2 regions of the Citrobacter sp. ANG330 genome follow, and region 1 is predicted to be linked to the other one. Evidence: riboswitches for the same ligand, from Rfam matches in the RefSeq annotation. Region 1 holds a riboswitch; the other holds the start of a gene.
What was found. A riboswitch is a leader RNA that binds a small molecule or an ion and turns the genes downstream of it on or off. The one in region 1 is predicted to bind thiamine pyrophosphate.
Positions count from the first base shown of each region.

Region 2: it holds a riboswitch for thiamine pyrophosphate, as region 1 does, so the genes downstream of both, thiC (phosphomethylpyrimidine synthase ThiC) here and thiB (thiamine ABC transporter substrate binding subunit) in region 1, are expected to answer to the same signal.

Region 1 covers NZ_JASJUI010000005.1:144,008-148,197, reverse strand. Annotated here, with positions in the region: gene thiP (thiamine/thiamine pyrophosphate ABC transporter permease ThiP) at 1-790, opposite strand, end outside; gene thiB (thiamine ABC transporter substrate binding subunit) at 766-1,749, opposite strand; TPP riboswitch at 1,782-2,002, opposite strand; gene sgrR (HTH-type transcriptional regulator SgrR) at 2,036-3,691, opposite strand; gene sgrT (glucose uptake inhibitor SgrT) at 3,785-3,907, shown strand; gene QNN88_RS13420 (sugar efflux transporter) at 4,017-4,190, shown strand, end outside.
Region 2 covers NZ_JASJUI010000016.1:9,695-13,884, forward strand. Annotated here, with positions in the region: gene hemE (uroporphyrinogen decarboxylase) at 1-556, opposite strand, end outside; gene nudC (NAD(+) diphosphatase) at 607-1,380, opposite strand; gene rsd (sigma D regulator) at 1,477-1,965, shown strand; TPP riboswitch at 2,017-2,126, shown strand; gene thiC (phosphomethylpyrimidine synthase ThiC) at 2,213-4,114, shown strand; gene thiE (thiamine phosphate synthase) at 4,114-4,190, shown strand, end outside.

The DNA.
Region 1 (4,190 bases):
ATCGTTGGCTGAGGAGTACCAGCGCCAGACAGCACACCATCTGGATCAACGCCAGCATGGCAGCGCGCGCGGGATCGTAGTCGAAATTAAGCGCCTGATAAATCGCCAGCTCAATGGTCGTCGCCTGCGGCCCGCCGCCCAGCGACAGTACGGTCGCGAAGCTGGCAAAACAGAGCATAAAAATCAGCGCGGCGACAGGCGGGATTTGGCGACGCAGCCACGGCCACTCGACAAAGCGAAAGAACTGCCAGCCGCGGATACCGAGCTGTGCCGCAAGCTGGCGCTGCTCGCCGGGGATATTTTCCAGCGACTGCAACAGCAGGCGGCTTGCCATTGGCAGATTAAAAAAGATGTGAGCCAGCAGGATGCCCTGCAAGCCGTAAGGCGAGAAGGTCCACTCCAGCCCAAGCATGTGCCAGAGCGAGGCCAGCCAGCCCTGGCGTCCGTAGACGCTGAGAATACCAAATACCGCAACCAGCACCGGGAGGATCAGCGTCATGGCGCACAGGCGCAGCAAAGCCAGCCGCCCCGGAAAGCGGCGTCGGTACAGCGCCCGCGCAAGGAAGATGGCCGGAACCACCGAAAGCACTGCCGACAAAAAGGCCTGCCAGAAGGAAAAACGCACCACATGCCACAGGTAGCTGTCCCGCCACAGCGAGGACCATGCCGCCTGCGGCGCGTTGAACCACAAGGCCAGAAAGGCGGCCAGCGCTACCGCCACCATCAGCGTGGCGGCACAAAGGCCTGGAATTAGCCAGCCGGCAATTAGCGGCTGACGGCGCGTTGCCATTCGCTAATCCATGCCTGGCGTTGTGCCGCCACTTCCGCTGGAGTGAACTCCAGGGTGGTTGCGGGCTTAGCCAGTTGTTCAAACCCGGCGGGCAGGGTGACATTCGCCACCGGATACATCCAGTTGCCGGTGGGGATTGCCTTCTGAAACGCTGGCGAGATCATGAACTTGAGGAACTTTTCCGCCAGCTCAGGCTGCTTACTGGCCGCGGTACGCGCGGCGACTTCTACCTGCAGATAATGACCTTCGCTAAAGTTGGCGGCGGCGAAATTATCCTTTTTCTCTTCGATGATGTGATACGCCGGTGAGGTGGTGTAGCTCAACACCAGATCGCTTTCACCTTTCAGGAACAGGCCATAGGCTTCGCTCCAGCCTTTGGTGACCGTGACGGTTTTGGCCGCCAGCTTCTGCCACGCCTGTGGCGTTTTGTCACCATACACTTTCTGCATCCACAGCATCAGCCCAAGGCCTGGCGTACTGGTGCGCGGATCCTGATAAATCACCCGCCATTTCTGATCGCTCTCGACCAGTTCCTTCAGGCTTTTCGGCGGATTTTTGAGTTTGTTTTTGTCATACACAAATGCAAAGTAGCCGTAATCAAACGGGACAAAGGTGTCATTTTTCCAGCCGCCCGGTACATTGACCGCTTCGCTGGCGACGCCACTTTTTGCAAACAGCTGGGTTTGCGTCGCCGCTTCCAGCAGGTTGTTATCCAGCCCCAGCACCACGTCGGCTTTGCTGTTTTTCCCTTCCATTCGCAGGCGATTAAGTAACGACACGCCATCTTCCAGCGCCACCAGCTTCAGCTCGCAGTTGCAGTCGGCTTCAAAGGCTTTTTTCACCGCCGGGCCAGGGCCCCAGTCTGCGGCGAACGAATCGTAGGTATAGACAGTAAGTACAGGTTTGGCGAAGGCGGGCGCTGCACACAGAAGAATAAGGGGAAGACATTTTTTTAACACTTTGCACCTCAAAAAATGGGTGGCAAAGGATTTTGAGCGGTAGCCTCAAATCCCTTCGCCGGCGTTATCCGGATCAGGTTCGACGGGTATTATCTCAGCCCATACACTTCATCATTCAAACCGCCTCTGTGTTGGCTGCGTTCGCTCACCCCAGTCACATAGTGTTCTATGCTCCCGGAGATTCACTCGTTTGCCGCCTTGATGCAGCTTGCATGATTTTGTGTATGTTTAATTAGCACCCCGTTGAGAACGGCGTTAGTGTAGTGATTTTGCCGCGTTGCGGCAATCATGGATCCGGCGGCGCGAACCACGCGGATTTAAAGTCGAACCAGCCGAGGGTGTTCATGCGCAAGCCGCGCATACTGCGCTGGCCCTGGATAATCAGCCAATGATGGATCAGTGGCACAATCGCTTTGCTGGCGAGCAGTTGTTGGCACCAGACGGCGAGATTCATCTCGCCGGTGCGCCAGCGTGCGGCGTCGGCTTCCCAGTCCAGCGGAATGCAGTGCTGTAACAGCGGGACTTCACACAGATGCGCGAACAACGAGAAGTCGAGCGGCAGGGTGAAGTTGGCGCTGTTAAGCCAGATGTCGCTCTCAATTTCCCCGGAATGCCATTGATCGTAGTCGATCTCCTGAATATTCAGCTTCACCTGATGTTGCGCCAGAAGCTGGCTCATGATCTGCGCAATCACCTGATGTTCGATGTGTTCGTGATAATAGGTCAGTGTGAGCGTCTCCAGCCCGGCGGGTTTTTCGCCATGTCCCGGTCGCGCATGATGCCAACGGGGCAGCAAACCATAGGCCGGGAACCAGTGGCGCTGATACTGTTCATCGGCATAGTAAAGCAGGTTGCTGGGCGAGAGCACACGACTGACCCACTCTCTGACTTCCTGACTGGCGCCGCGATGGGTACGGGCATCGAACAGCAGGTAATAACACCCCTCTTCAAGTCGGCTCTCGATGGCCTTTTCATCTTCAGTAGGGCCTTTCAGCGTCAGGCCGCCGTTCGGCTCGTCGCCGATATCTGGCAACACCCATACATTCACCTCGTCAATCAGGGCGCGAAAACCGAAGAAGTCATCAAAGGCATGAATTTTTAGCTGATTACGCGTATTGCGTATCACTGCGTACGGGCCAGTACCAATCGGATGGCTGGCGAAATTGTTCAGGGTTTCCCACTCACGCGGGAGGATCATTGCCGGAACCTGGCCCAGCAGCCACGGTAGCCAGCGATCGGGCTGCGAAAGATGGATGTCCAGCGTCCAGGGCGTTGGCGAGACGATCTCGCTGATGTGCGAGTAGAGCGGTAACGTATTAATGCGCCTTAATGACGACACCACATCGTCCATCTCCAGTTCACGACCGTGGTGAAAATGGATCCCCGGACGCAGAAAAAAGCGCCAGTGCAGGGGCGATATTTGCTGCCAGTGGTGGGCAATGTCCGCTTCCAGTTCCCCATTTTCCTCTTTTACGCGGATCAGGGCGCTGAAAATCTGGCGGGCAATATGGGTTTCTGAACGTCGCAGCGCTGTACCTGGCAGCAGGTTTTGCAGCGGGCGGTAGTAGAGCACGCGCAGGATATGGCGCCCCTGGCGGAAACTGCGGCCCAGATGGGAAACCAGCATCTGCCGTACGGCGGCTTTGTCGCCAACCAGTTGTACTAATTGATCGATCCTGTCCTGTTCCAGCAGGTCTTCCGCACGCTGCTGCTGGAGTGCCAGTCCGGTATACAGGAAGGTTAAGCGTGAACGTTTTCCGCGCCCGACCTCAGCCTCCCACGTCAGCCAGCCGCGTTCCTGCATGGTGTTGAGCAATGTGCGCATATGGCGACGCGAGCAGCTCAGCAGATCCGCCAGTTCGTTCAGCGTGGTGTCCTGTGCTTTGCCGTCGCAGCATTGCCACAAGCGGATGAACTGTTGTTGCAGACGACCAGAGGACATAAAAGGGGAACTCCTGCGAAAAACTCAGCAATTTTATTATCCCTATATTAGGCCAATAATACATTCCGATGAAGCACTATGAAGGGGTCATCTATGCGCCAGTTTTATCAGAAGTACTTTGCCGCGACAGAAGGGTTGTCCTGGTTGGCTTGCCTGAGCGCGCCGCAGCGCTTAAAGATACTGGAAGAACTGATGCAGTGGGAGGTGACAGCCTGACCCCGGAATGGCAGACATCATGTGTGACTGAGTATTGGTGTTAATCACCGCGCCAGCAGGTATTATCTGCTGGCTTTTTTCGTTTTGGCTGCGCTGATAAAGGAAAAATATGCTCTGGTTAATGACGATGGGACGACGTCTCAACGGTGTGTACGCGGCGTTTATGCTCGTCGCTTTTATGATGGGGGTGGCGGGGGCGCTACAGGCGCCGACGTTGAGCCTGTTTCTCAGTCGTGAGGTCGGGGCGCAGCCGTTCTGGGTGGGATTGTTTTACACCGTTAAC
Region 2 (4,190 bases), on a different contig from region 1:
CGAGCTTATCGAGCAGTGCGTGCAGCGTTTTCGGATCGGCATACATCATCTTTTTAATCACGGTAAAGGCTTTGCTACTGCCGCCTTCCACCATGTAGGTCGCCAGCGTCCATGGACTACCGGAAAAACCAATCAGCGGCACATCGCCTTTCAGCTCGCGACGAATCGTGCGTACCGCGTTCATCACGTAGCCCAGTTCATCTTCCGGGTCGGGAACCGGCAGTTTGTCGACATCGGCTTTGCAGGCGACCGGTGCGGTAAAGCGCGGGCCTTCTCCGGCTTCAAACCAGAGCCCCAGCCCCATCGCATCCGGAATGGTCAGAATATCCGAGAAGAGGATCGCCGCATCAAGCGGGAAACGGCGCAGCGGCTGGAGCGTGACTTCGCAAGCCAGCTCGGCATTTTTGCACAGCGACATAAAATCGCCCGCCTGCGCGCGAGTGGCTTTATACTCCGGTAAATAGCGGCCCGCCTGGCGCATCATCCATACCGGGGTGACATCAACGGGCTGGCGCAGCAGCGCACGCAGATAACGATCGTTCTTCAGTTCGGTCATTTTTGCAGTTCCTTATTGCGTCAGGCCGCCAGTGTAACACTACTCGTTCTTTACTCGTACTCGGCCCGGCACATTGCCACGGTATCTTCAATCAAACGCCGTGCGACGGTACCTGGCGGCGGCAGAAGCGGTAAATCATCGTAGCGATACCAGTTCGCCTCCAGTAGCTCCTTCGGGTCGATAACAATGTCGCCGCTGTCATATTCCGCCATAAACGCAGTCATCAGCGACATCGGGAAGGGCCACGGCTGAGAAGTCACGTAACGCAGATTTTTGACTTTAATACCGCTCTCTTCCATCACCTCACGGGCCACCGCCTGCTCTAAGGTTTCCCCCACCTCAACAAATCCGGCGAGCACGGTGTGCACACCGTTGCGATGGCGAACGTGTTGGGCAAGCAGGATGGAATCTTCGCGACGAATGGCGACGATAATGCAGGGGGCGATTTGCGGATAATAGCGTTCGCGGCAGTGGGTACAGAGCATCGCCCACTCGGTTTTACTGGCATGCATGGGGTGCCCGCAATAGCCGCAGAATTTATGCGAACGGTAGAATTCCGCCAGTTGTACCCCACGCCCCGCCAGTTGAAACAGCCCCACATCCTGATCGATCACCTGACGCACCGAGCCCATATCCTGGCGGCGATGCTGTTGCACCAGCCAGACGGGCTCGCCTTGCCACTCTCCAATGTGCAGCGCGCGCGCGCCGACAAGATCAAAATTCACCGCATCGCCATGGGGCAATTCGCCGTGAGGCAACCATAATTTTTGTTCATGACTGACTATCCACCAGCCGTGATCTAATTTTTCAATAATACGATCCATAGCTCTTGCGCTACCCTTGCTTCACTGGCATGTTGATAACATTATTTTTACAATTCCTGCGTGAGCAGTTTTTAAATCTACAGTGCGGAGTCAATCATGCTAAACCAGCTGGAAGACCTGACAGAGCGCGTCAGAGGAAGTAACAAACTGGTTGATCGCTGGCTACATATACGTAAGCATCTGCTCGTGGCTTACTACAATCTGGTTGGCATTAAGCCTGGCAAAGAATCGTACATGCGGCTGAATGAAAAAGCGCTTGATGATTTTTGTCAGAGCCTGGTCGACTATCTCTCCACCGGACACTTCAGTATTTATGAACGTATTCTGCATAAATTGGAAGGCAACGGTCAGCTTTTAAAAGCGACAAAAATCTGGCCGCTGCTGGAAGCGAACACGCAACGCATCATGGAATACTATGATTCCAGTCTGGAAACGGCGATAGATCACGATAACTGTCTGGAATTTCAACAGGTTCTATCCGATCTCGGCGAAGCGCTGGAAGCCCGGTTTGCCCTTGAAGATAAGCTGATCATGCTGGTCTTTGACGCGATGCACGACAGTGCAGCCATCAAACGTCCTGCTTGAGTTCTGCGCGTTTAACGCGTAATTTACCCACATTGCCTCTGTGAAAGAGGTTACATCTTGTCGGAGTGCCTTACGCGAAAGCGTAGGCTGAGACCGTTAATTCGGGATCCGCGGAACCTGATCAGGTTAAAACCTGCGAAGGGAACAAGAGTAATTCTGCTTTATGCGTAAGCCTTAGCGGGCAGCGCACATCTATTACTCCATCCGTCGTCTGACAAGCCATCTCCTTACTTTTTTGGAATGAGCTATGTCTGCAACTACTACGAAACCATCCCGCCGCGAACAGCGCGCGCAAGCACAACACTTTATCGACACGCTGGAAGGCACGGCCTTCCCGAACTCAAAACGGATCTACATCACTGGTTCACAGCACGATATTCGCGTCCCGATGCGGGAGATCCAGCTTAGCCCGACGCTCATCGGCGGCAGCAAAGAAAACCCACAGTTTGAAGAAAACGAAGCGATTCCGGTGTACGACACCTCCGGTCCGTACGGCGATCCGGAGGTGGCGATTAACGTTCAGCAGGGGCTGGCGAAACTGCGCCAGCCGTGGATTGATGCCCGTAACGACAGCGAAACCTTAACTGACCGCAGTTCTGCTTATACCAAAGCGCGTCTGGCCGACGACGGTCTGGACGAGCTGCGCTTCACCGGCCTGCTGACGCCAAAACGCGCCAAAGCGGGTAAATGCGTGACTCAGTTGCACTACGCCCGCCAAGGGATAGTCACCCCGGAAATGGAATTTATCGCCATCCGTGAAAACATGGGCCGTGAACGCATCCGCAGTGAAGTGTTACGCCAGCAGCATCCGGGTGAAGGCTTTGGCGCACGCCTGCCGGAGAACATCACGCCAGAATTCGTGCGTGACGAAGTGGCCGCCGGACGGGCGATCATCCCCGCGAACATTAATCACCCGGAGTCCGAACCAATGATTATTGGTCGCAACTTCCTGGTGAAGGTGAATGCCAACATCGGTAACTCTGCGGTCACCTCCTCCATCGAAGAAGAAGTGGAAAAACTGGTCTGGTCGACACGCTGGGGAGCGGACACCGTGATGGACCTTTCTACCGGCCGCTATATTCACGAAACCCGCGAGTGGATCCTGCGCAACAGTCCGGTGCCGATCGGTACCGTACCGATCTATCAGGCACTGGAGAAGGTCAACGGGATCGCCGAAGATCTGACCTGGGAAGCCTTCCGCGATACGCTGCTGGAGCAGGCTGAACAGGGTGTGGACTATTTCACTATCCATGCCGGCGTGCTGTTGCGCTTTGTGCCGATGACCGCGAAACGCCTCACGGGGATCGTCTCACGCGGCGGTTCGATCATGGCGAAATGGTGCCTCTCTCATCACAAGGAGAACTTCCTCTACGAGCACTTCCGCGAGATTTGCGAAATCTGCGCCGCCTATGATGTTTCGCTGTCGCTTGGCGATGGTCTGCGCCCAGGCTCCATTCAGGACGCCAACGACGAGGCGCAATTCTCAGAACTGCGTACGCTGGGAGAGTTAACCCAAATCGCCTGGGAATACGATGTGCAGGTGATGATTGAAGGTCCGGGCCATGTGCCGATGCAGATGATCCGTCGCAACATGAGTGAAGAGCTGGAGCATTGCCATGAAGCGCCATTTTATACCTTAGGCCCGCTAACGACCGACATCGCGCCGGGCTACGATCACTTCACTTCGGGGATTGGCGCGGCGATGATCGGCTGGTTTGGCTGCGCAATGCTCTGTTACGTCACGCCAAAAGAGCACCTCGGTCTGCCGAACAAAGAGGATGTGAAACAAGGGCTGATAACCTACAAAATAGCCGCGCACGCCGCCGATCTGGCGAAGGGGCATCCTGGCGCGCAGATCCGCGATAACGCGATGTCGAAAGCGCGTTTCGAATTTCGCTGGGAAGACCAGTTTAACCTGGCGCTCGATCCGTTTACCGCCCGCGCTTACCACGACGAAACCCTACCGCAGGAATCCGGTAAAGTCGCGCACTTCTGCTCCATGTGCGGCCCCAAATTCTGCTCGATGAAAATAAGCCAGGAGGTGCGCGACTACGCCGCCGCGCAGACCATCGAAGTGGGAATGGCGGATATGTCAGAAACCTTCCGCGCCAGAGGCGGCGAAATTTACCTGAAAAAGGAGGAAGCCTGATGGTTCATCCTGATTTTCCAACGGTCCCCTTCCGTTTAGGGCTCTATCCGGTTGTCGACAGCGTGACGTGGATTGA